2 regions of the Streptomyces sp. NPDC050759 genome follow, and region 2 is predicted to be linked to the other one. Evidence: riboswitches for the same ligand, from Rfam matches in the RefSeq annotation. Region 2 holds a riboswitch; the other holds the start of a gene.
The links. A riboswitch is a leader RNA that binds a small molecule or an ion and turns the genes downstream of it on or off. The one in region 2 is predicted to bind cyclic di-AMP.
Positions count from the first base shown of each region.

Region 1: another riboswitch for cyclic di-AMP. It lies ahead of ACIBJB_RS35615 (M23 family metallopeptidase); the one in region 2 lies ahead of ACIBJB_RS46400 (M23 family metallopeptidase).

Region 1 covers NZ_JBITGI010000015.1:120,287-134,975, forward strand. Annotated here, with positions in the region: gene ACIBJB_RS35570 (citrate synthase) at 1-43, opposite strand, end outside; gene ACIBJB_RS35575 (citrate synthase/methylcitrate synthase) at 156-1,319, shown strand; gene ACIBJB_RS35580 (hypothetical protein) at 2,117-2,353, shown strand; gene ACIBJB_RS35585 (DUF6082 family protein) at 2,384-2,890, opposite strand; gene ACIBJB_RS35590 (CobW family GTP-binding protein) at 3,213-4,295, shown strand; gene ACIBJB_RS35595 (hypothetical protein) at 4,316-4,705, shown strand; gene ACIBJB_RS35600 (DNA topoisomerase (ATP-hydrolyzing) subunit A) at 4,819-7,278, opposite strand; gene ACIBJB_RS35605 (M16 family metallopeptidase) at 7,604-9,004, shown strand; gene ACIBJB_RS35610 (M16 family metallopeptidase) at 9,001-10,389, shown strand; cyclic di-AMP (ydaO/yuaA leader) riboswitch at 10,581-10,747, shown strand; gene ACIBJB_RS35615 (M23 family metallopeptidase) at 10,761-11,513, shown strand; gene ACIBJB_RS35620 (GntR family transcriptional regulator) at 11,702-12,397, shown strand; gene ACIBJB_RS35625 (HPr family phosphocarrier protein) at 12,525-12,806, opposite strand; gene ACIBJB_RS35630 (GNAT family N-acetyltransferase) at 13,003-14,689, shown strand, end outside.
Region 2 covers NZ_JBITGI010000031.1:64,025-78,713, reverse strand. Annotated here, with positions in the region: gene lhgO (L-2-hydroxyglutarate oxidase) at 1-876, shown strand, start outside; gene ACIBJB_RS46425 (IS110 family transposase) at 1,331-2,533, shown strand; gene ACIBJB_RS46420 (hypothetical protein) at 2,552-2,785, opposite strand; gene trmB (tRNA (guanosine(46)-N7)-methyltransferase TrmB) at 3,352-4,224, shown strand; gene ACIBJB_RS46410 (PrsW family intramembrane metalloprotease) at 4,275-5,636, shown strand; gene ACIBJB_RS46405 (aldo/keto reductase) at 5,675-6,628, opposite strand; gene ACIBJB_RS46400 (M23 family metallopeptidase) at 6,693-7,718, opposite strand; cyclic di-AMP (ydaO/yuaA leader) riboswitch at 7,730-7,887, opposite strand; tRNA gene ACIBJB_RS46395 (tRNA-Met) at 8,188-8,261, opposite strand; gene ACIBJB_RS46390 (histidine kinase) at 8,398-9,549, shown strand; gene ACIBJB_RS46385 (response regulator transcription factor) at 9,537-10,187, shown strand; gene ribA (GTP cyclohydrolase II) at 10,191-10,826, opposite strand; gene ACIBJB_RS46375 (MarR family winged helix-turn-helix transcriptional regulator) at 10,951-11,460, opposite strand; gene ACIBJB_RS46370 (dihydrofolate reductase family protein) at 11,530-12,657, shown strand; gene ACIBJB_RS46365 (hypothetical protein) at 12,705-14,276, opposite strand; gene ACIBJB_RS46360 (cold-shock protein) at 14,446-14,649, opposite strand.

The DNA of each region.
Region 1 (14,689 bases), on a different contig from region 2:
GCCGGCGTTCGGCGGAGCCGGGGAGGGGGTCTTGATCGCGCATAAGAGGTCACCGTATCCCCAACCGGGTGGGTTGATTGGTCTGTATTGATTCAATCAACATTGACACATAATGAGTCAACCATGGACAGTCGAATCAAGTCCAGGGAGGAATCATGTCGGTCAACAGGTCAACCACGTTCGTCGACGTACCGCGAGGACTCGCCGGAGTCGTCGTCACCGACACGGAGGTCGGAGATGTCCGGGGGCGCGAGGGTTTCTATCACTACCGTCAGTACTCGGCTGTCGAACTCGCGCAGACCCGCGGCTTCGAGGATGTCTGGCATCTCCTGGTCCACGGCGAACTGCCGGACGCCGGACAGGCCATGGTCTTCCGTGCCGAGACAGCGGCACTGCGGCGGCTGCCCGACGAGGTGCGGGCGGCGCTGCCGGCGATCGCGGCGGCGAGTGGGCGGTCCGGGCCACTGGCCGGCATGCGTACCGCGCTGTCGCTGCTCGGAGCGGCGAAAGGGTTCCGTCCGGTGTACGACATCGACCCGGACGAGCGGCGACGGGACACCCTCGTGGCCGCTGCGGCCGTGCCGACGCTGCTCACCGCACTGCACCGGCTGGGCAAGGGGCTGGAGCCGGTGGAGCCGCGTGAGGATCTCTCGTACGCGGCGAACTACCTCTACATGTTGACGGGTGCGGAGCCGGAGCCTCAACGGGCGCGGGCAGTCGAGCAGTACTTGATCTCAACCATTGATCACGGCTTCAACGCATCAACCTTCACGGCGCGGGTCATCGCGTCGACGGGAGCGGATGTGGCGGCGTGTCTCGTGGGGGCCGTAGGGGCGTTGTCCGGGCCGTTGCACGGGGGAGCGCCCAGTCGGGCGCTGGACACCCTCGATGCGATCGGCACGCCCGACCGCATCGACTCCTGGATCCGTGAGCGTGTGCTCTCCGGTGAGCGGATCATGGGCTTCGGCCACGCGATCTACCGCACGGAGGATCCGCGTTCCCGGATGCTCCGGGAGGTCGCCCAGCGGTTCGGCGGTCCACGCGTGGACTTCGCCGTCGAGGTGGAACGCCATGTCGAGGCGATCCTGGCCGAGCTCAAGCCGGGGCGGGAGCTGCACACCAACGTCGAGTTCTACGCGGGCGTGGTCATGGAACTGTGCGGGCTGCCCCGCGAGATGTTCACGCCGACGTTCGCGGCGGCGCGGGTGGTGGGGTGGAGCGCCAACATCCTGGAGCAGGCGGCGGACTCGAAGATCATCAGGCCGGTGGCGCGGTACGTCGGTCCGCAGCCCCCCGTGGCGGTACCCGTCATGGCATAACCGCGATCTGCGACACCGAACGCCGTCCCGGCTCGCCCGCGGATGGCCCCGCGCAACCCCCATGGGGACGGGTCAGCGAGCGCTTAAGGCGACACCGCGGGCCGGTGCCGCGGTGTCGTCCGCGTCGTCGTGCCCGGGAATGATCGGCACGGCACCAGCGAGTTTTCCGTACTTCGGCGGCCGCCGCGTCAGGACCAGGCAGCCATCCTCGGCTGGAGGCGGACGCCGCTCGCGCCGCAACGGCTGAACACCATCCCCGTGCCGCACGCCTGCGAAGTCGCGGATACGGCCTCGTGCCGGGGCGGGCTGTCGTCCGGCGCGGGAAGTCGCCCGGAAGGGGACGGGTATCACTCACGCGTGCTTGGGTGGCGCGCCCTGTGGGGGCCGTGGGGGCGCTGTCCGGGCCATCGCACGCCGGTGCGCTCCGTCGCGCGCCGGCCCACCCTGAACGCGATCCACCGCAGGGAGGCCCCCGTTCCCGGATCCTCCGGCAGGACGCCCCGCGTACGGTGCCGGTGATGAGCTGACCAGGGCTCGTGGCATCCCGCGACGGGCGAGCCCGCTCCCGTACGCGCCCCGGTCAAGGCTCTCGCTGAATTTTCACTCACTCGCAGAGTGAGAACTCGCGCATCGTGTGCACCGGAGTCGATATCTTTACCTGGCCCTGGGCCTGGCCGGGGCAGCTCCGGCGAACACCTCGCGCGCGGAGAGCGCACTCCGACGCACTGCCGACGAACCACCGCGGACGACTTCGGAGGGCACATCCATCCCTCTGAGTCACAAGGCGGTACACCTCCGTGAAGATCGTGCGACGTGTCGGGGCCTCTCCTCGAGAGCGCGGCAGTGCCACCGGGCAGACATGCCCCGACATTTTCGAGCTCAGCAGCGGTGACTTCGCCGTGATCGGGCGCGAAGCGACTGCGGAACTCGACCCCGAGCTTCCGTCGGATGCCGCACGAGCCGACTATGAGCGCATTGTGATCATCTCTCGGGAAACCCTCGTCCGTGCCAAACAGGACATCCCCGACGCTTGACGGTTGCGCGACGGCCGTGCCGTCCGAGAGTCATGGGGACTCCTCGGGCGGCTGGCCCACGACCCACCACTCGTCCGTGTCGGAATCCGCGAGCTCCTGGATCAGATCGTCCAACATCAGGCCCAGAGTGAACTCCTCCGAATCCTCGGGCAGGCTCTTCCGGTGATGGCGCGTCGCCTCCCAGTACTCACGGAAGACCTCGTTCTGGCACATCACCCGCAGGTGGCCGTACAACTCCGCGCGGTTCATGGCTCCGATGCGGTGGAAGTACATGGCGTTGATGTAGAGCGCGTTGGCGAAGAGGAACTGGCGCTGTTTCTCGAGCGGGATCTGGGTCTCGTAGGTGTCGAGAACCGCGGCTAGGGCGGGATCGTCCATGGCCTTGCAGATCAGGTCGAAGTGGAGCCGGTGCTGTTGGGCGAGAACGGCCCTCCTGCGGTGGCGGGTACTCCGTGTGCTGATGGAGTCGGTGACGGCCGTCACCGTCGCCTTGGCAGCCGAAACGATCCTCCGTACACCTGCGTTCAGTGTGGCCATGTCAACCCCCGATTCAGGCGGCCGTCCGCCGGTCGTCGGGGTGCGGGTCGACTGATGGGGACCGGCGAGCGGTGGGCGGCGCTTGCCGTCTCCCAGGGTGCCGAGCGGCTCTGATCGGCGGGGGAGGCGGAGAGGAGGCGCACGGAGGGAAGTGAGGGTCGCACGAACCGGCGCCTTCCCCAACGTCTGCCCCGCAAGTGCTGCTAACAATCGTTCACTTCGCGGTGATTATTCCGGCTCGTATCCTGGTCCGGCATTCAAACCTCGTATGTGCGCCGGGCCCGCGATCCGGTGCACGCGGCAGCGCGAAAGAGGTCGCACGTTGAGTCAGCCGAGCGGGAGCCACCGCCAGATCCCGGTCGTCGTCCTTGCCGGATTCCTGGGTTCCGGCAAGACCACCCTCCTCAATCATCTCCTCCACCGCAGCGGCGGCAGCCGTATCGGAGCCATCGTCAACGACTTCGGTGCCATCGAGATCGACGCCATGGCCGTCGCCGGCGCGCTCGGCGACTCCACCGTCTCCCTCGGGAACGGCTGCCTGTGCTGCGCCGTCGACGTCAGCGAGCTCGACCGGTACCTGTCCCGGCTCGCCCGTCCCGACACCGGCATCGATGTGATCGTCGTGGAGGCCAGCGGGCTCGCCGAGCCGCAGGAACTCGTCCGCATGGTGCTTGCCAGCGAACAACCTGACATCGTCTACGGCGGCCTCGTCGAGGTCGTCGACGCCGCAGAGTTCGACGACACCCGCGCCCGGCATCCCGAGATCGACCGGCACCTCGCCCTCGCCGACCTCGTCGTCGTCAACAAGCTCGACCGGGCGGCCGACGCCGAACACGTCCTCGCTCTGGTGCATCGACTTGTCGACCGTGCGGCTGTCGTTCCCGCCACCTACGGTCGCATCGACCCCGCGTTCCTCTTCGACTGCCGGCCCGCTGAGGAGCGCGTCGGACAGCTCTCCTTCGACGACCTGCCTGACGACCACGACCACGGCGACGATCACGCCGGACATCTGCACTCCGGCTACGACAGCCTCTCCTTCGCCTCCGACGAACCCCTCGACCCTCGCCGGCTGATGGCGTTCCTCGACACCAGGCCCGAGGGCCTCTACCGGATCAAGGGGTACGTCGACTTCGGGCCGTACGACGTCCGCAACCGTTACGCCGTCCATGCCGTGGGGCGCTTCCTGCGCTTCTACCCGGAGGCCTGGGCGCCCGGTGACGCCCGCCTCACCCAGCTCGTCCTCATCGGCTCCGGCGTCGACTCTCCCGCCCGGCGCAAGGAGCTGGAGGCGTGCAGGGCAGGCGCGGACGCCCCGCACCCTGACGAGGCCGGCATGTGGGGCGTCCTCCGCTACGTACAGGATCCCGGCGAGCAGGACCCCGACGTACGGGATCCCGACGTCTAGATGATCTATTGGAGGAATCAGTGTCATACCCGCGACTGATCACCCCCGAGGAGAAGCTCGCCGACGCGAAGAAGCAGCTGAGCCTCCCGCGTATCGTCGTGATCTGCGGCTCCACCCGCTTCATGGCCGAGATGACCGAGGCCGATCTGCGGGAGACCAGAGCCGGAAGGATTGTCGTCAAACCGGGCTGTGACATGAAGTCGCCGCACGAACTCTGGTCCGATCCTGTCGAGGCCGAGGCGCTGAAGGTTCGACTCGACGATCTGCACCGGGCGAAGATCCGGCTCGCTGATGAGGTGCTCGTAGTCGGCGACTACATCGGAGACAGCACCCGAGCCGAAATCGGCTACGCCCGGTCGCTGGGCAAGCCCGTGCGGTTCACGCACCCCGAAGTCGACCCTGACGCCTGACCGCCCGCTGCCACCTTGACGACCAGGGTCGGCAGCCCGCCGCCTGACCGTCTCGCGGTGGCTTCGGCTGCCGCCCACCCCCCACCCTGCGGGCATCTCTTGGAATGGATCAGCTAGACCGGCCCCGCCACCACCGACACCGTCTTCGCCAGAGACACGCCCGAGCCGTCGCGGCGCGGGTCGATCTCCGGGAGGTCGGCCGGTGTGCCGTTCTTCTGCGCGGCGCGGGCCGGGACGGCGCCCGCCCAGGCCAGGGACAGGCAGTCCTCGCCCTTCAGGAACCGCTGGCAGCGCACACCGCCCGTGGCGCGGCCCTTGCGCGGGTACTGGTCGAACGGGGTCAGCTTGGCCGTCGTCTGGACCGAGTCGTCGAGCGTGCCGCGTGAGCCCGCGACCGTGAAGACGACCGCGTCCACCGCCGGATCCACCGCGGTGAAGGAGATGACCTTCGCGCCCTCGGTGAGCTTGATGCCCGCCATACCGCCCGCCGCGCGGCCCTGCGGGCGGACCTGCGAGGCCTGATAGCGCAGGAGCTGGGCGTCGTCGGTGATGAACACGAGGTCCTCCTCGCCGGTGCGCAGTTCCACCGCGCCCACGATCCGGTCGCCCTCCTTGAGCGTGATGACCTCCAACTCCCCCTTGTTGGACGGGTAGTCGGGGACCACGCGCTTGACGACGCCCTGTTCGGTGCCGAGCGCCAGACCGGGGGAGGACTCGTCGAGCGTGGTCAGGCAGACCAGCGTCTCGTCGTCCTCCAGCGAGAGGAACTCCGACAGCGGGGCCCCGCCCGCGAGGTTGGGGGCCGCGGCGGTGTCCGGGAGCTGCGGAAGGTCGATGACGTTCAGCCGCAGCAGACGGCCGGACGAGGTCACCGCGCCGATCTCGCCGCGCGCGGTGGCCGGTACCGCCGAGACGATCACGTCGTGCTTGCTTCGCCTGGCGTCGGCGTCCTGCGGGAACGGCTCGCCGTTCGATGTACGGGCCAGCAGGCCCGTCGAGGACAGCAGTACCCGGCACGGGTCGTCCGCCACCTGGAGCGGTACGGCGGTCACGGGGGCCGTCGCTCCGGCCTCCAGCAGGACCGTACGCCGCTCGGTGCCGTACTTCTTGGCGACCGCCGCCAGTTCGGCGGAGACCAGCTTGCGCAGCTCGGCGTCCGACTCCAGGATCCGGGTCAGCTCGGCGATCTCGGCGTTGAGCCTGTCCTTCTCCGACTCCAGCTCGATGCGGTCGAACCGCGTCAGGCGGCGCAGGGGCGTGTCCAGGATGTACTGCGTCTGGATCTCGCTCAGCGAGAAGCGCTCGATCAGGCGCTCCTTCGCCTGCGCGGAGTTGTCGCTGGAGCGGATGATGCGGATGACCTCGTCGATGTCGACCAGGGCGGTGAGCAGGCCCTCGACCAGGTGCAGCCGGTCGCGGCGCTTGGTGCGCCGGAACTCGCTGCGGCGGCGCACCACTTCGAAGCGGTGGTCGAGATAGACCTCGAGGAGTTCCTTGAGGCCGAGCGTGAGGGGCTGGCCGTCCACCAGCGCGACGTTGTTGACGCCGAAGGACTCCTCCATCGGCGTCAGCTTGTAGAGCTGCTCGAGGACCGCCTCCGGCACGAAGCCGTTCTTGATCTCGATGACCAGACGCAGGCCGTGCGCGCGGTCGGTGAGGTCCTTGACGTCGGCGATGCCCTGCAGCTTCTTCGAGCCGACCAGGTCCTTGATCTTGGCGATCACCTTCTCGGGGCCGACCGTGAAGGGCAGCTCGGTGACGACCAGGCCCTTGCGTCGGGCCGTGACCGTCTCCACCGACACCGTCGCGCGGATCTTGAAGGTGCCGCGGCCGGTCTCGTAGGCGTCCCGGATGCCGGAGAGCCCGACGATCCGGCCGCCGGTGGGCAGGTCGGGGCCGGGGACGTGGCGCATCAGGGCGTCCAGGTCCGCGTTCGGGTAGCGGATCAGGTGGCGGGCCGCCGCGATGACCTCGGCGAGGTTGTGCGGCGCCATGTTGGTGGCCATGCCGACCGCGATGCCCGAGGAGCCGTTCACCAGCAGGTTCGGGAAGGCGGCGGGCAGCGCGCCCGGCTCCTGCTCCTGGCCGTCGTAGTTGGGCGCGAAATCGACCGTGTCCTCGTCGATGGACTCCGTCATCAGGCTCGCGGCCTCGGCGGCGCGGCACTCGGTGTACCGCATGGCGGCCGGCGGGTCGTCATTGCCCAGCGAACCGAAGTTGCCGTGGCCGTCGACCAGCGGGACGCTCATCGAGAAGGGCTGGGCCATGCGCACGAGGGCGTCGTAGATCGACGCGTCGCCGTGCGGGTGCAACTTACCCATGACCTCGCCGACCACGCGGGCACACTTCACATAGCCGCGGTCGGGGCGCAGGCCCATCTCGTTCATCTGGTAGACGATGCGCCGGTGCACCGGCTTGAGGCCGTCGCGGGCGTCCGGGAGCGCGCGGGAGTAGATGACCGAGTACGCGTACTCGAGGTACGAGCCCTTCATCTCGTCCACGACGTCGATGTCGAGGATCCGCTCCTCGTACGAGTCGTCGGGCGGCGGGGTCTTCGTGCTGCGGCGGGCCATCGCTGCCGGCTCCTCTTTTCTGGTCGCTCGCCTACGGGTCGCTCACGGCCCTTTGGCTCACTCTTGCTGAAGCGTGAACGGGATCTGACGCGGACCATTGTGGACCGCGGCACTGACAGTCCGGGCCAGGACCCGGCTGAGGCGCCCGGCCCGGCGCCGGTGCAGCGCCTCCCTCACGATTGCCCGCAGGCTACGCGATCCGCTGTGGGCGTACGCGCTCCGGGAACTTCGCCGAGGGTCCGCACGCTTGCATACAGTGGCAGGACCGGCAGGACAACCGCGGTTTTCCACGACCGCGACCGCGATCGAAGGGACGTACATGCCCATGGGTCACACGGCCACAGACCAGGCAGGCACCGGGGGCCTGACAGCGACCGAGCACCGCCTGGCCAACGGCCTGCGCGTGGTGCTCTCCGAGGACCACCTGACCCCGGTCGCGGCGGTGTGCCTCTGGTACGACGTCGGCTCACGCCACGAGGTCAAGGGACGTACCGGCCTGGCTCACCTTTTCGAGCACTTGATGTTCCAGGGCTCGAAGCAGGTGCAGGGCAACGGACACTTCGAGCTCGTCCAGGGTGCGGGAGGCTCGCTCAACGGCACCACCAGCTTCGAGCGGACCAACTACTTCGAGACCATGCCCACCCACCAGCTGGAGCTCGCCCTCTGGCTGGAGGCCGACCGCATGGGCTCCCTGCTCGCCGCCCTCGACGACGAGTCCATGGAGAACCAGCGGGACGTCGTCAAGAACGAGCGGCGGCAGCGCTACGACAACGTCCCCTACGGCACGGCCTTCGAGAAGCTCACCGCCCTCGCCTACCCGGAGGGCCACCCCTACCACCACACCCCGATCGGCTCGATGGCCGACCTGGACGCGGCCACGCTGGAGGACGCCCGCGCGTTCTTCCGCACGTACTACGCGCCGGGCAACGCGGTTCTGTCGGTCGTCGGCGACATCGACCCGGAGCAGACGCTCGCCTGGATCGAGAAGTACTTCGGCTCCATCCCGTCGCACGACGGCAAGCCCGCGCCCCGCGACGGTTCCCTGCCCGAGACGATCGGCGAGCAGCTGCGCGAGGTCGTCGAGGAGGAGGTCCCGGCGCGCGCCCTGATGGCGGCCTACCGGCTGCCGCACGACGGCACACGCGCGTGCGACGCGGCCGACCTCGCCCTCACCGTCCTCGGCGGCGGCGAGTCCTCCCGCCTCTACAACCGGCTCGTACGGCGCGACCGTACGGCCGTCGCGGCCGGCTTCGGCCTGCTGCGCCTGGCCGGTGCGCCCTCCCTGGGCTGGCTCGACGTGAAGACCTCCGGTGACGTCGAGGTACCGGTCATCGAGGCCGCCATCGACGAGGAGCTCGCCCGGTTCGCCGAGGAGGGCCCCACGGCCGAGGAAATGGAGCGCGCCCAGGCCCAGTTGGAGCGCGAGTGGCTGGACCGGCTCGGCACCGTCGCGGGCCGCGCCGACGAACTGTGCCGCTACGCCGTCCTGTTCGGCGACCCCCAGCTCGCCCTGACCGCCGTACAGCGCGTCCTCGAGGTGAGCGCCGAGGAGGTCCAGGCGGTCGCCAAGGCCAAGCTGCGCCCCGACAACCGCGCGGTGCTCGTCTACGAGCCCACCTCCCCGGCCGAGATCGCCCAGAGCGCCGAGGACGCCGAGGGCGCCGAGGACCCGGAGTCCGCGGCCACCGTGGAAGTCACCGACGAGAACGAGGAGGCGGCCAAGTGACCGAGCTCGCCGCGATGGAATTCCACCCGCAGCCGCAGGCGGGCGAGCCCAAGGTCTGGGCCTTCCCCGCCCCCGAGCGCGGGACGCTCGACAACGGCCTCACCCTCCTGCGCTGCCACCGCCCCGGCCAGCAGGTCGTCGCCGTCGAGGTGCTCCTGGACGCACCCCTGGACGCCGAGCCGGCCGGCCTGGACGGCGTCGCCACGATCATGGCGCGCGCCTTCTCCGAGGGCACGGACAAGCACTCCGCCGAGGAGTTCGCCGCCGAGCTGGAGCGCTGCGGCGCCACCCTCGACGCGCACGCCGACCACCCGGGCGTCCGCCTCAGCCTCGAAGTGCCCGCCTCCCGCCTCGCCAAGGCGCTCGGTCTCCTGGCCGACGCCCTCAGGGCGCCCGCGTTCGCGGACAGCGAGGTCGAGCGGCTCGTCCGCAACCGCCTGGACGAGATCCCGCACGAGCTGGCCAACCCGTCCCGCCGCGCCGCCAAGGAGCTCTCCAGGGAGCTGTTCCCGGCCGACTCGCGCATGTCGCGCCCGCGCCAGGGCACCGAGGAGACGGTCGAGACCATCGACTCCGCGGCCGTGCGCGGCTTCTACGAGAAGCACGTGCGCCCCGCCACCGCGACCGCCGTGGTGGTCGGCGACCTCACCGGCATCGACCTGGACGCCCTGCTCGGCGACACCCTCGGTTCCTGGACCGGCTCCACGGGCCGGCCGCGCCCGGTGCCGCCGGTGACCGCCGACGACACCGGCCGGGTCGTCATCGTGGACCGCCCCGGCGCCGTCCAGACGCAGCTGCTGATCGGCCGCATCGGTCCCGACCGGCACGCACGCGTGTGGCCCGCGCAGGTGCTCGGCACGTACTGCCTCGGTGGCACCCTCACCTCCCGCCTGGACCGCGTCCTGCGCGAGGAGAAGGGCTACACCTACGGGGTGCGCTCGTTCGGGCAGGTCCTCAGGTCCGCCCCGGACGGTTCCGGCGCCGCGATGCTCGCCATCAGCGGCTCCGTCGACACCCCGAACACCGGTCCCGCCCTGGACGACCTGTGGAAGGTGCTGCGCACGCTCGCCGAGGGCGGCCTCACCGACGCCGAGCGCGATGTCGCCGTACAGAACCTCGTCGGGGTCGCGCCGCTCAAGTACGAGACCGCGGCGGCCGTGGCGAGCACGCTGGCCGACCAGGTCGAGCAGCACCTCCCGGACGACTACCAGGCGACCCTGTACCAGCAGCTCGCCGCGACCGGCACCGTCGAGGCCACCGCGGCCGTCGTGAACGCCTTCCCGGTGGACCGGCTGGTGACGGTCCTGGTCGGCGACGCGGCCGCCATCAGGGAGCCCGTCGAGGCCCTCGGCATCGGCGAAGTCAAGGTCGTGACGGCCGAGTAGAGGAACCCGACCTCGGGGGCCCTGGTGACGTAAGCGTCATCAGGGCCCCCTGATGTCCGAATTGGGCAGGAGGTTGCCTGTCTGCCCTGTGGGATGCGCTACAAAAGCCGTGATCCGTTTGGGGATTGAAAGTGGCCCCGCTTAGCGTCCTCTGGGCTGTCCGTCAGGCACTGCGCCGCGTCCGCGGCACCGGACAGTCATCGCCGAGTCCCCGCATGGCGCGAGCCAGGGGAGCCGGGGACCCACACCACACGTCCCTGGGGTGAATCGGACGCCCGCGCGAGCCGCGAGGGAGTCCGTAGGAGACCTTCCTGCTCCGAACCCGTCAGCTAACCCGGTAGGCGAGAAGGAAGGAAAGGACCAGCCACCACATGGCGTTCACCTGCGCCACCGGGAAGCACCGTCGTCCCAGCCGCATGAAGCGCACCACCGCCCGCGCGGCGGGAGTCGCGGCCCTCGCCACGACCGGCGTCATCGGCACCATCGCAGCTCCGGCGTTCGCCGCCGACAACTCCGTCGAGCAGACCGGCCTCATGCCCGTCGTCAGCGCGGGAGACTCCCTCGCCGACCAGCTCGACGCCCAGGCCGAGGCTCAGGCGCAGGCCGCCGCGCAGAAGAAGGCGGCGGCGGAGGCCAAGCGCAAGGCCGAGGCGCGCGCCAAGGAGATACGCGAGGCCAAGGAGCGCGCCGCCCGCGAGGCCGAGCGCAAGCGTCTCAACAGCTTCGTCGTCCCGATCTCCGGCTCCTACATCTCGACCGGCTACAAGACCGGCGGCTCCCTGTGGTCGTCCGGCAGCCACACCGGTGTCGACTTCCACGCCGCGAGCGGCACCTCGGTCCACGCGGTCGGCCGCGGCACCGTCGTGGAGGCCGGCTGGGGCGGGTCGTACGGCAACGAGATCGTGATCAGGATGGCCGACGGCACGTACACCCAGTACGGCCACCTGTCGTCCATCGGCGTCTCGGTCGGCCAGTCGGTCACCCCGGGCCAGCAGATCGGACTGTCCGGCGCGACCGGCAACGTGACCGGGCCGCACCTGCACTTCGAGGCGCGCACCACCGCCGAGTACGGCTCGGACATCGACCCCGTCGCATACCTGCGCGCGCACGGCGTGAACGTCTGACGACCCACCGCGCGATCTCCGCGAGGCCCCGGCTCCCCGAGCCGGGGTTTCGTCGTTTCCGCGGCCCCGTTGTCCAAAAAATATCCCCGGATTCCGGTCCGCCGTCGGAAATTCCCGCTCATTGCAATAGAGTCACTGAACACACGTCAATCGGCGACGTTTCACGGGGATTAAGACGGAGGTCGGACATGCGTATTCCGGCGCACTCGGTATGCACGGCGATCCGGGACGACATCGTCGCCGGTGTCTACGAGCGCGGCAGCCGGCTCACCGAGGAACTGCTCGCCCGCCGCTACGGCGTCTCCCGTGTCCCGGTCCGGGAGGCCCTGCGCACGCTGGAGGCCGAGGGCTTCGTGGTGACGCGGCGGCACGCGGGCGCGTGCGTGGCCGAACCGACCGAGCAGGAGGGCGCCGACCTCCTGGAGATGCGGATGCTCCTCGAGCCGCTCGGCGCCTCCCGGGCCGCCCAGCGCCGCACCGAGGCCCATCTGAAGGTGCTGCGCGGCCTGGTCAGGCTGGGCCAGGAGCGGGCCAGGCGGGGCAACAGCGAGGATCTGCGCTCTCTGGGGGGCTGGTTCCACGAGACGCTCGCCCAGGCCTCCGGCAGCCCCGCGCTGACCTCGATGCTGACCCAGCTGCGGCACAAGATCGCCTGGATGTACGTCGTGGACGCGCCGGCCAACCCCGCGGAGTCCTGGGCCGAGCACGGCGCGATAGTGGACGCGGTGGCGCGCGGGGACGGTGAGCGCGCGCGGGCGATCACGGCGCTGCACACTGAGCGCTCGGGCGCGGAACACCGACTGCGGTTCCCTTCCGGGCCGGACCGCGCGGACCGTGTGAGGACCTCGCAACATCCTGTAAACGTGACAGGTCTGCGGCATTAACACGGGCGCCGTATACAAAGAGAGGCTAATTCGAGGGGGAGTATTTCTGCTGCCCGCAAAAGGGAAATGCGAAGGGCCCGCCCGGTAATTCGGACGAGCCCCTCGATGCTTTTTAAGGCACCTTCCCTCAGACGGTCTCGGGAAGCTCCTCGAGCCCCTCGGCGACCAGCTTCGCGAGGCGGTCGAGGGCCACGTCCGCGCCCTCGGCGTCGGAGGCGAGGACGATCTCCTCGCCGCCCTGCGCACCCAGGCCGAGAACGGCCAGCATGGAGGCCGCGTTGACGGGGTTGCCGTCGGCCTTGGCGATCGTCACCGGGATACCTGCGGCCGTGGCGGCCCGGACGAAGATGGAAGCGGGGCGGGCGTGAAGGCCCTCGGCCCAGCCGACGTTGACGCGGCGCTCAGCCATGTGATGCTGCCCTTCGGTGTTCAGGGTTGTCTAGACCAGTTTCCCACACGTGAAGCGCCCCGGACAGGACCTGAAGTCCTACCGGGGGGAGTGGTCGGACCGCGGCCTCGGCCCGACTTCCGTCCTTGTGCGTTCTCGCGCGTTCTCCACAGACTGCCTCGCGCCGTTGTCGTACGCGAGCCGTACTCTGGGGCCCATGCAGAGCGCGTCGGACCGGCACGAGTACCCCGCCCACTGGGAGGCCGACGTGGTGCTGCGCGACGGCGGCACCGCGCGCATCAGGCCCATCACCGTCGACGACGCCGATCGCCTGGTCAGCTTCTACGAGCAGGTCTCGGACGAGTCGAAGTACTACCGCTTCTTCGCGCCCTACCCTCGCCTGTCCGCCAAGGACGTCCACCGCTTCACTCACCACGACTTTGTGGACCGGGTGGGGCTCGCCGCCACGGTCGGCGGCGAGTTCATCGCCACCGTACGCTACGACCGCATCGGCCCCGAGGGCATGCCCGCCTCCGCCCCCGCCGACGAGGCCGAGGTCGCCTTCCTGGTCCAGGACGCCCACCAGGGGCGCGGCGTGGCCTCCGCCCTCCTCGAACACATCGGGGCCGTCGCGCGCGAGCGCGGCATCCGGCGCTTCGCCGCCGAGGTGCTGCCCGCCAACGTCAAGATGATCAAGGTGTTCACCGACGCCGGGTACACCCAGAAACGCAGCTTCGAGGACGGCGTCGTACGCCTGGAGTTCGACCTGGAGCCCACCGACCGCTCGCTCGCCGTGCAGTACGCGCGCGAGCAGCGCGCCGAGTCGCGGTCCGTGCAGCGGCTGCTCACCCCCGGCTCGGTCGCCGTCGTCGGTGTCGGCCGCACCCCCGGCGGCGTGGGCCGCAGCGTGCTCGGCAACATCCGGGACTACGGGTTCAACGGCCGCCTGTACGCCGTGAACAAGGCCTTCCCCGACGAGCAGAAGGAGCTCGACGGCATCCCCGCGCACCGCTCGGTGCGCGACATCGACGGCCCCGTCGACCTCGCGGTGGTCGCCGTGCCGGCCGAGCACGTCCCCGAGGTCGTGGCCGAGTGCGGGGCACACGGCGTGCAGGGACTCGTCGTGCTCTCCGCCGGGTACGCCGAGAGCGGCCCCGAGGGGCGCGAGCGCCAGCGTGAACTCGTGCGGCACGCGCGCGCGTACGGCATGCGGATCATCGGCCCGAACGCGTTCGGGATCATCAACACCTCCCCGGCGGTCCGGCTGAACGCCTCGCTGGCCCCCGAGGCGCCCCGCCCCGGCCGGATCGGCCTGTTCGCCCAGTCCGGTGCCATCGGCATCGCCCTGCTCTCCCGGCTGCACCGGCGCGGTGCCGGCGTCACCGGCGTGACCGGCGTCTCCACCTTCGTCTCCTCCGGCAACCGCGCGGACGTGTCCGGCAACGACGTCCTGCAGTACTGGTACGACGACCCGGACACCGACGTCGTCCTCATGTACCTGGAGTCCATCGGCAACCCCCGCAAGTTCACCCGCCTCGCCAGACGTACGGCGGCCGCGAAGCCGCTGGTCGTGGTGCAGGGCGCGGGCACCGCCCCGCAGGGCCACGCCGTCCGCGCGACGCGCCTGCCGCACACCACGGTCTCCGCGCTGCTGAGGCAGGCCGGCGTGATCCGGGTCGACACCATCACAGAACTGGTGGACACCGGCCTGCTGCTCGCCCGCCAGCCGCTGCCCACCGGCCCCAAGGTGGCGATCCTCGGCAACTCCGAGTCGCTCGGCCTGCTCACCTACGACGCGTGCGTGGCCGAAGGGCTCCGGCCGTCGACCCCGTTGGACCTCACCACAGCGGCCGCACCGGAGGACTTCCACGCGGCCCTCGCGCGCGCGTTGGCGGACGATTCGT
Region 2 (14,689 bases):
GTGCAGCGCGGCCGGGAGAACGGCATTCCGGTGCGCGAGCTGGGCGCCGCCCAGATCGCGGAGTACGAACCCGAGGTCGAGGGGCTCGCCGCCATACACGTCGGGACGACCGGCGTGTGCGACTTCGTCGGGGTCGCGCGGCAGCTGGCCGAGGCGTCGGGCGCGGACATCCGGTACGGCGCCGAGGTACGGCGGATCGACCGGCGGCCGGAGCTCGGGGTCGCCGTGCTGACGGGCGCCGGGGACGTCGTACGGGCGCGGGTGCTGGTGAACTGCGCCGGGCTGCACTGCGACGAGGTGGCCCGGCTGACCGGGGACGAGCCGGGGATGCGGATCGTGCCGTTCCGGGGGGAGTACTACTCGCTGGCGCGGCCCGAGCTGGTGCGGGGACTGGTGTATCCGGTGCCGGATCCGGCGTTTCCCTTCCTCGGGGTGCATCTCACGCGCGGGATCGACGGGGGCGTGCACGTCGGGCCCAACGCGGTGCCGGCGCTGGCCCGGGAGGGGTACGACTGGGGGACCGTACGGCCCCGGGAGCTGGCGGCGACGCTGGCCTGGCCGGGGTCGTGGCAGATAGCTCGGCGGCACTGGCGGTACGGCACGGGGGAGCTGCGGCGCTCGGTGTCGCGGAGGGCGTTCACCGCGGCTGTGCGCAGGCTGCTGCCTGCCGTCACGGCTGATGATCTGGTGCCTTCGGCGGCCGGGGTGCGGGCACAGGCGGTGCTGCGGGACGGCACGCTGGTGGACGACTTCCTGATCCGCGAGGGAGCTCGGGCGGTGCATGTGCTGAACGCGCCCTCGCCCGCGGCGACGGCTTCCCTGCCGATCGGGCGGGAGGTGGCCCGACGGGCGCTGGAAACGCTGCGCTCGGCGTGACGGATGCGGGCGCCGCCACCCGTCCGCGGGTGCCGCCACCGTCCCCGACGACCCGGACGCGGCTGCCCCCCGCACGCGACCGAGGCGGCCCGACCGACGCTGGAAACGCTGCACTCGGCGTGACGGATGCGGGCGCCACCACCCGTCCGCAGGCGCCGCCAACCGTCCGCAGGCGCCGCCACCGTCCCCGACGACCCGGACGCGGCTGCCCCCCCCGTTACCGTTTTCGCGGCTCCGCAATGGGGTCTCCGGCCTTCGGGTCCGGCATGACTTCCCCCCCTTGTTGTTGATGATCCGGGGGGTGGTGTCACCGGGTCCGGAGGCATCGACGGACCGCTGATGAGGGGCTTGAGCACCGGCTTCACCCGGGCCGGAAGAGCTCTCCGTAACGTGGATGTGGCAGCTCGGTGCCCTGGCAAGGCCGGACGAAAAGCGTGACCGGAGGGGCCTGCACGTGATCGACACCGGCGACATCGACGTCTTCCTCGGCCTGGACGTCGGCAAGGGCGAACACCATGCCACCGCCGTCACCCCGGCTGGGAAGAAAGCCTTCGACAAGCGGCTGCCCAACACCGAACCCAAACTCCGCGAGCTCTTCGCGAAACTCCAGGCCAAGCACGGAACGGTGCTGGTCGTGGTTGACCAGCCGGCCTCGATCGGCGCTCTGCCGCTGGCGGTTGCGCGGGACATGGGCTGCCCCATCGCCTACCTGCCCGGGCTGACGATGCGCCGGATCGCCGACCTCTACCCGGGCGAGGCCAAGACGGACGCGCGGGACGCGTTCATCATCGCGGACGCGGCCCGGGCGATGCCTCACACGTTGCGGGCCATCGACGGCGAGGACGAGACGATCGCCGAGCTGGAGATGGTCGTCGGCTTCGACGACGACCTGGCCGGCGAGGCCACCCGCGTCGCGAACCGGCTGCACGGCCTGTTGACCCAGATCCATCCCTCGCTGGAGCGGGTGCTGGGGCCGCGGTTGCAACACCCGGCCGTCCTGGCCCTGCTGGAGCGGTTCGGCTCTCCGTCCCAGATCCGCAAGGCAGGACGACGGCGCCTCGTCACGTTGTTACGGCCGAAGGCGCCGAGGATGGCCGAGCGGCTGGTCGAGGAGATCTTTGCTGCCCTGGACGAGCAGACCGTCACTGTTCCGGGCACCGAGGCGGCCGCTTTGATCGTCCCGAGTCTGGCCGGCTCGCTGACCGCCGTGCTTGACCAGCGCAAGCTGCTGGCCGGGCGGATCGAGGAACTGCTGGAGGCCCACCCTCTTTCGAAGGTCCTGACGTCCATGCCGGGCATCGGCGTCAGGACCGGAGCCCGCATCCTGATCGAGGTCGGCGACGGCAGCACCTTCCCGACCGCCGGCCACCTCGCCGCCTATGCGGGCCTCGCCCCGGCGACCCGGAGCTCAGGCTCCTCGATCCGCGGCGAACAGCCCTCCCGGAGGGGAAACAAACAGCTCAAACGGGCCTTCTTCCTCTCCGCGTTCGCTGCCCTGGGCGACCCGGCATCGCGGACCTACTACGACAAGAAGATCAGCCAGGGCAAGCACCACACCCAGGCCCTGCTCTGCCTCGCCAGACGACGAGCCGACGTCCTCTTCGCGATGCTCCGCGACGGCACCTTCTACGAACCCCAACCCGCCGCAGCCAGCTGAGGAGTTCAGGCCGCTCGATCAGTCCTCCGGCCGAAGCCTCTGACGAGCCGCCTCAAGCCGCTCGTCATAGTTGGATGCGAACAGCTCAGGAAGCGCCTTGTCGAGCGTTCCGGCGATCCTATGGATCGGCGCCCAGACCGCCGGATCGTCGACAACCTGGCTGAGGTCCGTCATCTGGAGCTTCTCCAGCCCGTGCGACAACACCAGCGCCTCGTCACTCGTGAGCTTGATCGTGACCTGGCCATCACTCATGCCCACCCCTACAGCTCAGTCCGCCCTCGACCACACGAACCTACTGGCCTTCGACCTTGACCAAACACATAGGGGCACCCCCCCCGCACGCGACCGAGGCGGCCCGACGGGCACTGGAAACGCTGCGCTCAGCGTGACGGATGCGGGTGCCACCACCCGTCCGCAGGTGCCGCCAGTCCGCAGGCGCCGCCTCCGGCCCTTACGACCCGGACGCAGCTGCCCCGGACCGGCCACCCGGACCGGCTACCCGGACGCGACGGGCCCGGACGCGGCTGCCCCCGACACAGCCCGCCCGGACTGGCTGCCCGGCCGCGGCCACCCGGACGTGACCGGCCCGGACGTAACGACTCAGACGCCCCGCCCCGGACGTGACAGCCCAGAAGCCAAGACGACGGCCCGCCGCATGGCCGCCGGCACCGGCACCGACACCGCCAGCGCGGGCGACTCCACGCAGCCGGTCACCGACGCCCTCGGCGCCGACCGGGTCCTGCCCCGCCCCGGACGTGACGGCCGGAACATCCCAGGGCGGCGTTCATCCCAGAGGTCACCGTAAAATCGACCCCACTGTGTCTGACTCCCTCAACGCCCCCGAAGCCCCCCGGTCCCGGCCCGCCGCCGCCGGCGAGTCCGCTCTGCACGCCCCCGGTGTCCCCGTTCGGCACACCCGGGCCAAAGGGGAGCCGCGGTTTCCCGACGGTCCCAGTGCCGATCCCGCGGGATCGCACTTCGAGCGGCGGATCCGGAGTTTTCAGCCGCGCCGGAGCCGGGTGACGGCGGGGCAGGCGGACGCGTTGCAGCGGCTGTGGCCCACGTGGGGCCTCGACATCGACGGACAGCGCACGATCGACCTCGGTGAGATGTTCGGGAACGACCACCCGGTCGTGCTGGAGATCGGCTTCGGGATGGGTGAGGCCACCGCGCAGATGGCCGCCGCGGAGCCGGGGATCAACATCCTCGCCGTCGATGTGCACACCCCTGGGCAGGGGAACCTGCTCAATCTCGCCGAGCAGCAGAAGCTGTCCAACATCAGGGTCGGCAACGGCGACGCCATCATCCTGCTGCGCGAGATGCTCACCGAGGACTCGCTCGACGGGCTGCGCGTCTACTTCCCGGACCCCTGGCCCAAGAAGCGGCACCACAAGCGGCGCCTGATCCAGCCGGAGTTCCTGGACCTGGCCGCGACGCGGCTGCGGCCGGGGGCGCTGGTGCACTGCGCGACCGACTGGGAACCGTACGCCGAACAGATGCTCGACGTGCTCACCGCGCACCCCGACTTCGAGAACACACAGGCCGACGGCGGTTTCGCGTCACGTCCCGACTTCCGGCCGCTGACTCGTTTCGAGGGGCAGGGACTGGACAAAGGACATGTCGTGAACGACCTGCTGTTCCGCCGCGTACAGCACGGCGACCGACCCGACCGGCCCCCCACCGGCGCCTGATCACCCGCCCCGCCTGCGGGCGGCGCCTCTGTCTCGTTAAGGTCGATGCTGTGGCCACCTGTCCCCCGTATCCGACGCACCCCGGTGACCCCACCGGTGGCGCCGCGCTGCGGCATGCGCACTGGTGGCAGCGGTGGGGACACCTCCTCCGGGGGAGGCTGCGCTACGGCGCCCTGATCACGCTCCTCGCGCTGTCCGGGCTCGTCATCCTCGCCCTGGTCCGTCAACAGACCGGTACCGAGGGGTTCCTGGTCGGCCTGGGGCTCGCCGTCCTGCCCGTACCGCTGCTCATAGCCGCGTTCCGCTGGCTCGACCGGGTCGAACCGGGGCCCTGGCGCAATCTGCTGTTCGCCTTCGCGTGGGGCGCCTGCGCGGCGGCGCTGATAGCGATCATCGCCAACAGCTTCGCGACGAAGTGGATAGCGACGGCGACCGCCGACCCGTCCGGCGCCGACACCCTCGGCGCGACCGTGATAGCGCCGATCGTCGAGGAGTCGGCCAAGGCCGCCGCCGTGCTGCTCGTCTTCCTGTTCCGCAGACGGGACTTCACCGGAATCGTCGACGGTGTGGTGATAGCGGGGGTCACCGCCACCGGCTTCGCCTTCACCGAGAACATCCTCTACCTCGGCACCGCCTTCGGCACCGACCAGCTCAACGGCCACGGCGGCATCGCCTCCGTCACCGCCGCGACCTTCTTCGTGCGCGTCGTGATGTCGCCGTTCGCGCACCCCCTGTTCACCGTCCTGACCGGCATCGGCTTCGGCATCTCCGCGCTCTCGGCCGAACGCCAGCACGTGCGACGGGTGCTCGTCCCACTGTCCGGGCTGCTGCTCGCGATGGGCATGCACGCGACGTGGAACGGCTCGTCGACGTTCGGGGAGTTCGGATTCTTCGCGGTGTACGCGATGTTCATGGTGCCGGCGTTCGCGCTGCTGACCTGGCTGGTCATCTGGACGCGGCAGCGGGAGCTGAAGACCGTGCGCGAGGAACTGCCCGCGTACGCCGTCGCCGGGTGGCTGGCGCCGACCGAGCCGTATGTGCTGGGCTCGATGCGGGCGCGACGGGTGGCGCGGGAGTACGCACGGCGCCAGTTCGGCGGGCGGGCCGCGGCACGGGCCGTCTCGCAGTACGAGGCGTACGCGACGTCCTTGGCGTTCCTCCGGCGCCGGGGGCGGCTCGGGCGGGCGAACGCCGACTTCGTCGTACGGGAGCGGGAGTTGCTGCACGAGCTGTGGCGACGGCGGGACGTCGCGCGGCCGGCGCTGGACCATGCGGCCCGGATGACGGCGCCGCCGGTACCGGTGGCCGCGCCGCCCTGGCCGGTGTACGGGGTGTACGGCCATCCGCCGCACCCGGTCCAGCCGCCCCACCCGGCGGTGCCGTACCCCGCGTACAACCCGTACCGGACGTAGGGCTGCTCAGAGCCCGGTCGGCACCTGCCGCCCGGGAGTCAGGCCGACGCCTCCGTCAGGCGCGCCGCCTCCTCCTCCGTCAGCTCCAGCTCCGCCACCCCCAGCAGCGCCGGCAGCTGTTCCACCGTACGCGCGGAAGCGATCGGGGCCGCGACCGTCGGCCGGGACGCCAGCCAGGCGAGGGCGACCGTGGCGACCGGGACGCCGTGGGACTCGGCGATGTCGTCCAGGGCCGCGAGGACCTTCCGGCCGCGTTCGGTCTCCAGGTGCTTGCCGGCGCCCGCCGCGGCCCGCGGGCTGTCGACGGTCGTGCCGGGGCGGTACTTGCCGGTGAGGAACCCGGAGGCGAGGGCGTAGTACGGGACGGCGGCGAGACCCTCGCGCGCGGCCACCGCCTGCAGCTCGCCCTCGTAGGTGTCACGGGAGACCAGGTTGTAGTGAGGCTGCAGGGCGACATAGCGTGCCAGGCCCTCGCGGTCCGAGAAGGCCAGGGACTCCGCGAGGCGCGCGGCGGAGATGTTGGAGGCACCGATCGCCCGCACCTTGCCCGCCTTCACCAGCTCGTCCAGCGCGCCGATGATCTCCTCGACCGGCACCTCGGTCTTGTCGAAGTGGGTGTAGTACAGGTCGATGTGGTCGGTGCCCAGGCGCTGCAGCGAGGCGTCGGCGGCGGCCTTGATGTTGGTGGCGGTCAGGCCGGGGAAGTCGGGGTGCTGGCTGACCTTCGTAGCGATGACCACGTCGTCGCGGGTGCCCCGGGCCGCCAGCCACTTGCCGATGACGCTCTCGGACTCACCGCCGGAGTTGCCGTCGACCCAGGCCGAGTAGGAGTCGGCCGTGTCGACGAAGTTGCCGCCCGCGGCGACATAGGCGTCGAGGACGGCGAAGGACTGGGCCTCGTCGGCCGTCCAGCCGAACACGTTGCCACCGAGGGAGAGCGGGAAGACCTCGAGGTCGGAGGAGCCGAGCTTGCGAAGCGGAGAAGTAGTCATGTCCTACGTCAACGCAAGCCCCGGACGCCCGTCTTCCACAACGGCCGCAAAATCGCCGTAAACCTCAGGGGTTGAGACCCTTGCCGCGCAGCCACGCCATCGGGTCGATCCCGTCGGCCGAGCCGCCCGGGTGGACCTCCAGGTGGAGGTGCGCGCCGGTCACGTTGCCCGTGGCGCCCACGCGGCCGATGACGTCACCGGTGCCGACCTTCTGGCCGACGCTGACGCTGATCGAGGACTGGTGGCAGAACCACAGCTCGGTGCCGTCGTCGAGGGTCAGGATCGTACGGTAGCCGTAGGAGCCGGACCAGCCGGCCTCCGTGATGGTGCCGCTGTGGATGGCCTTGATCGGCGTGCCCGTGGGCGCGGCGAAGTCGAGGCCCGTGTGATAGCCGGAGGACCACAGGGAGCCGGCCTGACCGAAGGTGCCCGTGATGGTGTACGACGAGGTCGGCAGCGTGTACTGCTTGGCGAGCTCGGCCAGGCGCTCGGCCTCGGCCTTCTTCGCGGCCTCCTCCTCCGCCTTCTTCTTCGCGGCGGCGGCCTTCTCCTGAGCGTCCTTCTCCGCCTTGGCGGCGGCCGCGTCGGCCTCCTTCTCGGCGGCGGCCGCGACGGCCTGGGCGGCCTTGGTGTCGATCTGGCCCTGCTGCACCTCGGCCTGGGCCAGGATGCGCGAGCGCAGCGCCTCACCGGCGTCCGAGGTGCCCTTGGCGGTGTCGGCGGTGGTGGCGCCGACGCTGCTGAAGGCGCTCGTGTCGTCCGCGGCGGAGTCGGAGTCGTCCGAGATGAGCGAACCCACGGAGGGCAGGTCGGGGATGGAGAGGGAGACCGGCGGCTTGCCGGTGTTGGCGCTGGCCATCCCGCCGGCGCTGACGGCGGCTATGACACCGACGCCCAGAACGGTGGAGCTACGGGCGAATCCTCCGCCACGCTGCTTGGCGACGCGGTGCCGGCCTCGTACGGGGGCGAGGGACTCCGCGGTCGGGTTCCACTCGCCGAGCGGGGCCTCGTCGTCGGCGCGGTAGCCGTCGTACACGAGGGTGTCGCTCGGAACGTACGGCGCCTCGGGGGCAGGCGGGTTGGACGCCACGTGGGCGCGCTCCTTTCCTTCCTTCTCGCCTACCGGGTTAGCTGACGGGTTCGGAGCAGGAAGGTCTCCTACGCGCGTATACCGGCCGTGCTGCCACGGCGGACTACGAGCGATTCACCCCAAGTTGGTGGTTCCCCGGTTTCCTTGCGGAATTCGGCGCGTGAGCACGGAGCCGTCTCTTGTGACGGCTGGGACGACCGCGCTGCGTTATCGAACGTTAATAGACCCGGGGGCCCGATTCCAAGCCGTTCCGCTTGATCATTAACGAAATCCCGCAGGACTTACGGCCCATGAACGGTGAAAAACGGGCGAGTTGACCTCGCCTCAGCCAACCCACAGGTTTTGACTGCCTGTCAGTGGTTAAGCGGAGGGCGCTCACCCGCTCACCCCACGTCACGAGCAGCGGCCCGACCCGGGGAAACACTCAGGGCCGGAGTCCAGTAACTGGACTCCGGCCCTGAGCCGTGAGTAGCGGGGACAGGATTTGAACCTGCGACCTCTGGGTTATGAGCCCAGCGAGCTACCGAGCTGCTCCACCCCGCGTCGTTGTGTGACCAGCATACGTCATCCGCGGCGTGGTTCGCGCCAGGGTTGTTTCCGTGCGGATCGACGACGGGAGGCCGTAGTGGTGTAGCGGGCTACACCGTGCTCCCGGGCCCGATCATCTAGCGTGAGCCGCATGGGGAAGTCGGTGCAGCGTGCGGCGATGGCGACCGTGCACCTCGTGGTGGCCGCGGCGATGTGCTTCGGCGTGTACATCTTCATCACCGTGCTGCTGATCGCCGCCATCGGGACGGTCGCCGTGGTCGGCTGCTGGCTGCTGCCCGAGGCCGTGCTGCTGATACGGCGGATCGCCGGCGCCAAGCGCAACCTGACCGCCCTGTGGACGGGCAGGGAGATCCCCGAGGCGTACACGCCGATGACCGGCACGCTCCGCGAGCGGCTGAGGATCTCCGTGCGGGACCCGGGCACGCTCAGGGACCTCCGCTGGATGGTCGCCTACTACCTCTACGGCGCCCTCCTCGCCCTCGCCCTCCCGCTGTGGCCCCTCGGCCTGGTGGTCGACGGTGTGCGGGCCGGGATCCTGCGCCGCGGCCCGGTCGTCCTGCCGCTGATCGTGAAGCTCGCGGACACCGAGGCCCGTTGGTCGACCGCGCTGCTCATGCCCTCCCCGAAGGCCAGGCTGGCCCGGCGGGTCGAGGAGCTGAAGGAGACCCGGGCCGACGCCATCGCCGCACACGAGGCCGAACTGCGCCGCATCGAGCGGGACCTGCACGACGGCGCCCAGGCCAACCTCGTGGCCCTCTCGATGCGGATCGGACTCGCCAAGCGGGCCTACGACCGTGACCCCGCCGCCGCCCGCAGACTGCTGGACGACGCCCAGGACCAGGCCGAACAGGCGCTGACGGAACTGCGGCAGGTGGTGCGCGGCATCCATCCGCCGATCCTCACCGACCGGGGTCTCGTCGGCGCGGTGCGGGCCCTGGCGTCGAGCAGCGGGCTCACGGTCGGCGTCGAGGACGGCGGTCTGGAGGCGGGCACCCGGGCGCCCGCGGCGGTGGAGGCCGCGGCCTACTTCGTGGTCGCCGAGTCCCTCACCAATGTCGCCAAGTACAGCGGGGTCGACCATGCCGAGGTCCGGCTCGCCCGCACCCGGCGCGGCCTGACCGTGCGGGTGCGGGACGAGGGCCGGGGCGGCGCCGACGAGTCCGCGGGTTCGGGGCTGCTCGGGATGCGGCGCAGGGTCGCCGCGCTCGACGGGACCTTCGAAGTGACCAGCCCCGCCGGGGGCCCGACCGTGATCGATGTGGAGCTGCCGTGCGTGTGGTGATCGCCGAGGACAACGCCCTCCTGAGGGAGGGGCTCGTCCTCCTGCTGACGTCCTCCGGGCACGAGGTGGTGGCCGTCGTCGGCACCGGTCCGGAGATCCTGCCCGCTGTGCTGGAGCACCGGCCGGACGTGGCGGTGCTCGACGTGCGCATGCCGCCCGGCTTCCGCGACGAGGGGCTGCGGGCCGCCCTCGAGGCGCGCGAGCGGATCCCCGGGCTCCCGGTGCTGGTGCTCTCGCAGTACGTCGAGGAGTCGTACGCCGCCGAACTGCTGGGCGGTGGCAGCAGCGGGGTCGGCTACCTCCTGAAGGACCGGGTCGGCCGGGTCGACGAGTTCCTCGACGCGCTGGAGCGGGTCGCGGCCGGCGGCACCGCGCTCGACCCCGAGGTCGTCACCGAACTCCTCACCCGCCGCCGCGACACCCCCCTCGACTCCCTCACCCCGCGCGAGCGCGAGGTGCTGAAGCTGATGGCCGAGGGCCACGACAACACCACCATCGCGAAGACCCTCGTCGTCACCGAGCGCTCGGTCAGCAAGCACATCGGCAACGTCTTCCTCAAGCTGGGCCTGCCGCCGAGCGACAGCGGCCATCGGCGGGTGCTGGCGGTACTGGCCTATCTGGCGCACACGCCCAAGTGACGCTCATCCGACGCCGAGCTCGGTCAACTCCCCCAGCGGCAGCGTGTGCTGGGTCTGCAGGACCTTGGCGCGCAGGTACCGGACGTTGTGGGCGGTGGTGAAGACGCCGGTGGGGACGCGGTCGCGGACGTCGATGCCGAGGTCGCGCAACTGGCCCGCCTTGTCCGGGTTGTTGGAGAGCAGGTCGAGCTCTTCGATCCCCAGGGCCCGCAGCATCTGTGCGGCCGCCGTGTAGTCGCGGGCGTCCTCGGGCAGGCCCAGCGCGGTGTTCGCGGCGTAGGTGTCGAGGCCCTGGTCCTGAAGGGCGTACGCGTCGAGCTTGTTGTAGAGGCCGATGCCGCGGCCCTCCTGGCGGAGGTAGAGCAGGACGCCGCCGCGCTCGGCGATGCGCTCGACCGCCTCGCGCAGCTGCGGGCCGCAGTCGCAGCGGGCGGAGCCGAAGACGTCGCCGGTGAGGCACTCGGAGTGCAGGCGCACCAGGGGGGCGGGTCCCGGGTCGCCGAGGACGACGGCGAGGTGCTCCTGGCCGTCGGTCAGGCCGTGGAAGGTGACGAGCTCGGCGTCTACGCGGTAGCCGTCCCCGAAGCGCAGCGGGACGCGGACGCGGGAGCGCTGGGTGGCGGCGGGCAGGTCGGGCATGCGGGTACTCCGGTTCGTAGGCATACCTGCTTCAGTTTTGAAGCAGTTCTACTGATCCGAGACACTACCCCATGCTTTAAATTTGAAGCAATGGATTTATGGCGCTCGTCACGCGGGGCGTTCCTTACGAGCAGGACGGGGACGAGCGTCGGCGCCAGGGGACCTCCTCGGAGCCGCCGCCTTCACCCAGAAGCCCTTCAGTCACGCTCGTGAAGATCTCCTCCAGCTGCCCCACCTGCTCGGGGGTGAGCCGGTCGAAGAGCGCGGCGCGGACCGTCTCCACATGCCCGGGCGCCGCCCGTTCCAGCACCGTCATACCCTCGTCCGTGAGGACCGCGACGCTGCCGCGCTTGTCCCACTCGCAGCTCTCGCGCCGCACCAGCCCGTCCTTCTCCAGCCGGGCGACGGCGTACGTCAGCCGGGGCCGGGTGATCTTCAGCCCCTCGGCGAGCTCGGTCATCCGCAGCCGTCGCTCCGGCGCCTCGGAGAGGGTGGCCAGGATGGAGTAGTACACGTGCGGCATACCGGCCTCCTGTTGGAGCTGCCGGTCGATGGTGTCCTCCAGGAGGAACGCGGCCGCGATGTACGCGCGCCAGGCGCGTTGCTCGTCGGGGCTGAGCCAGCGGGTCGTCATGCCCCCAGTGTAGGTTTGCTTCAAACTTTAACCAAGCCCCGCCATCCGTATGCGAGAGGGACAGCCCCGATGCCCCATCCCTACGTCCTCCTCTCCGCCGCGGTATCCCTCGACGGATACCTCGACGACACCGGCCCCGACCGGCTCCTCCTGTCCAGCCCGGCCGACTTCGACCGCGTCGACGAGGTCCGCGCCTCCGTGGACGCGATCCTCATCGGCGCGGGCACGATCCGCGCCGACAACCCCCGCCTGCTGGTGAACTCCGAGGCACGCCGCGCGGCCCGGGTCGCCGCCGGAAAGCCGCCATTCCCCCTGAAGGTCACGGTCAGCGGCTCGGGCGACCTGGACCCGTCCGCGAACTTCTGGCACACGGGCGGCGAGAAGCTTCTCTGTACGACGGACAAGGGCGCGGAGCGGGCCGGCGCCCTCGGTCTCGCGGCCGACGTGGTCTCTCTCGGTCCCGAACTGGACTGGCACCGTCTGCTGGAACACCTGCACGAGGAGCGCGGGGTGGACCGCCTGATGGTGGAGGGCGGCGGCCGGGTCCACACCCAGCTCCTCCAGCAGGGCCTGGCGGACGAACTGCAGCTGGTCCTCGCCCCCCTCTTCGTGGGCACCCCGGACGCCCCCCGCCTCTTCGGCCCGGGCACCTACCAGGCAGGCCGCCTCCGCCTCGTGGAGTCCCGCCGGATCGAGGACGTGGTCCTCATGCGCTACGAACCCACCGCCCCCGGCACCGGCCTGCACCCGTCCCCCGCGGACCGCCACTGGCTCTCCCTGGCCTGCGAGCTGGCGCCCCTGTGCCCGCCCTCACAGACGGCGTTCAGCGTGGGCGCGGTGGTGGTGGCCGCCGACGGCACGGAGCTGGCCCGCGGCCACTCCAGGGAGGCCGGCGATCCGGTGGTCCACGCCGAGGAGGCGGCCCTGGCGAAGATCGATCCGGCCGACCCCCGCCTGGCCACGGCCACCGTGTACACGAGCCTGGAACCCTGTACCCGGCGGGCGTCCCGCCCCCTCCCCTGCGCCCGGCTGATCCTGGACGCGGGAGTACGCCGGGTGGTGACGGCGTGGCGGGAGCCGGACACGTTCGTGGCGGGGGCCGACGGGACGGGGTTGCTCACGGGGGCGGGCGTGGACGTGGTGGTGCTGGGCGAGTACGAGGGCCGCGCGAAGGCGCCCAACCGCCACCTGCTGTGAACCGGCGTCGACCGAAATTTTGAGTCGCCCCGGACCCCCGGCCGGTCTCAGCCGATGGCGTACGCCCGGTACACCGTCTCCACCGAACGGTCCCCGGCGGCGTCGGTCACCTCGGAGCGCAGGGCGACCGCACCGGACGCCGGGTTGTGGACGGACGCCTGCCAGGCCGAGCCGGAGTGCTTGACGGTCGCGGCCCTCCAGGTCTTGCCGCCGTCGGCGGACGACCAGACCCGCACGGACTTGGCGGTCACCGCGGTGAACCTCAGATCCGGGCCCTGGGAACCGCGTCCGGCACTCACGTCGACCGTGGTGGTGCTGTTCGCCGCGGCCTGGTTGTGGCTGTTGAGCCCGGTGGGCAGAAAGCGGGTCATGAAGACCGGCGCGACCATCGCCTTGTTCGGGTCGGCCTTGAAGTGCCAGTCGAGGGTGACGCGCGACGACAGCATGCCGGCGGGGAAGGTGATGCCGGGACGGTAGCGATGGGCGTCGACGGTCAGGTCGTACCAGCCGACCGAGTGGATGCCGGCGGAGAACTCGGCGTCGCCGGTACCCCAGTTGGTCAGGGTCTGCTTCTTCACGGTGGTGCTTCCCTTGGACAGGACCACCGTCTCCTTCGTCGGGTCGGCCCCGTTGACACCGACGTCGGGGTCGCCGATCAGGGCGTCCGGGATGAAGGTGACGGACTTGTTCCTGATCACCGGCAGGTAGTGCATCGGGCTCCACGCGGCCCGCCCGAACGACTGGGTGAAGCTCTGTCCCGCCGTCAGCGTCCTGATCTTCGGGAAACCGCCGCCGACGTCGTCGCCGTTGCTAGCGATGAGGTCGTCGCGCGGCTGCCAGGTCCCGGGGGTCACATGGACGGTGGCGCTGTACGGCGCGTTGTCCTCGCGGACCTCGGCCATCAGGTCGGTCGTGCAGTCGTCGGTCCTGGGCATCGCCTGGAGCGCGGTGTCGTTCTGCCGGGCCATCTGCGTGCCGCTGCGCACCGAGAAGCGCATCGTGGCCAGGTTCGCCCGCTTGAACGAACCGCCCGGCGCGGCCGGGATGCCCGTGGTGTTCTTCACGGCGACGTAGCTGTCGTTGCCCGACCACTGCGCCAGGTACCCGAACTGCAGCAGCTTGGAGGAGTTCGGGATGGCGTAGAGGGATCCCTGGTAGTTCCAGCCGCCCGAACTGAAGGCGGAGGGCATGTTACTGACGGTGGCCGCGCAGACCTGCGCGCTGATCCGCGGCAGGCCGGTCACGTCGGCGGGCGTGTCGAGGGACACCTTGACGGCCTTGCCCTTGCGCGCGTCGAGCGTCACGGAGGTACTCCCCGACACCTGCACGACCTGCGCGCCGATGGTGTCGGTGCCAAGACCGTCCGTGGCCTGCTCCCAGATGTCGGTCATCGCGAGGTAGCGGCCCACCGGCAGGCTGATCCGCTTGCCCGACGTGACGCGGTACGTCTGTCCGGACGGCACGGCGACGACGGTGACGGTCGTCGAGACCTTGGCGCCGTGCCGCCCCAGCGTGGTGACGGCCAGTGAGCCCGACGCGGCCTGCGCGGACACGGCGGAAGCGAGCAGCGGTACCAGCGCGGCCACCCCGACGAAAGCGAGCGATCTCCGTCGCACCATCTTCAACTCCCCCTCAAAACCCCCAAGGCGGGCCAAGACTAGGCACGCCACGGACATGGCGGATCAAAGCGAGGAGACACGTCTGATCAAGCTGTGGCCAAGAAACGTCAACACAAAACGCCGGGGCCGCACGGCGTGCGCCGCGCGGCCCCGAACGTCACGTGAAAGATCACGCAGTGGTGATGTTCTCCGCCTGCGGGCCCTTCTGGCCCTGGACGACGTCGAACGTCACGGCCTGGCCCTCCTGGAGCTCACGGAAGCCCGAGGAGTTGATCGCGGAGTAGTGCGCGAAGACGTCCGGACCGCCGCCGTCCTGGGCGATGAAGCCGAAGCCCTTCTCCGCGTTGAACCACTTCACAGTTCCCGAAGCCATAGTCATGCCTTCCAGTCGATGAAACGCCCTCCCCCTGTGG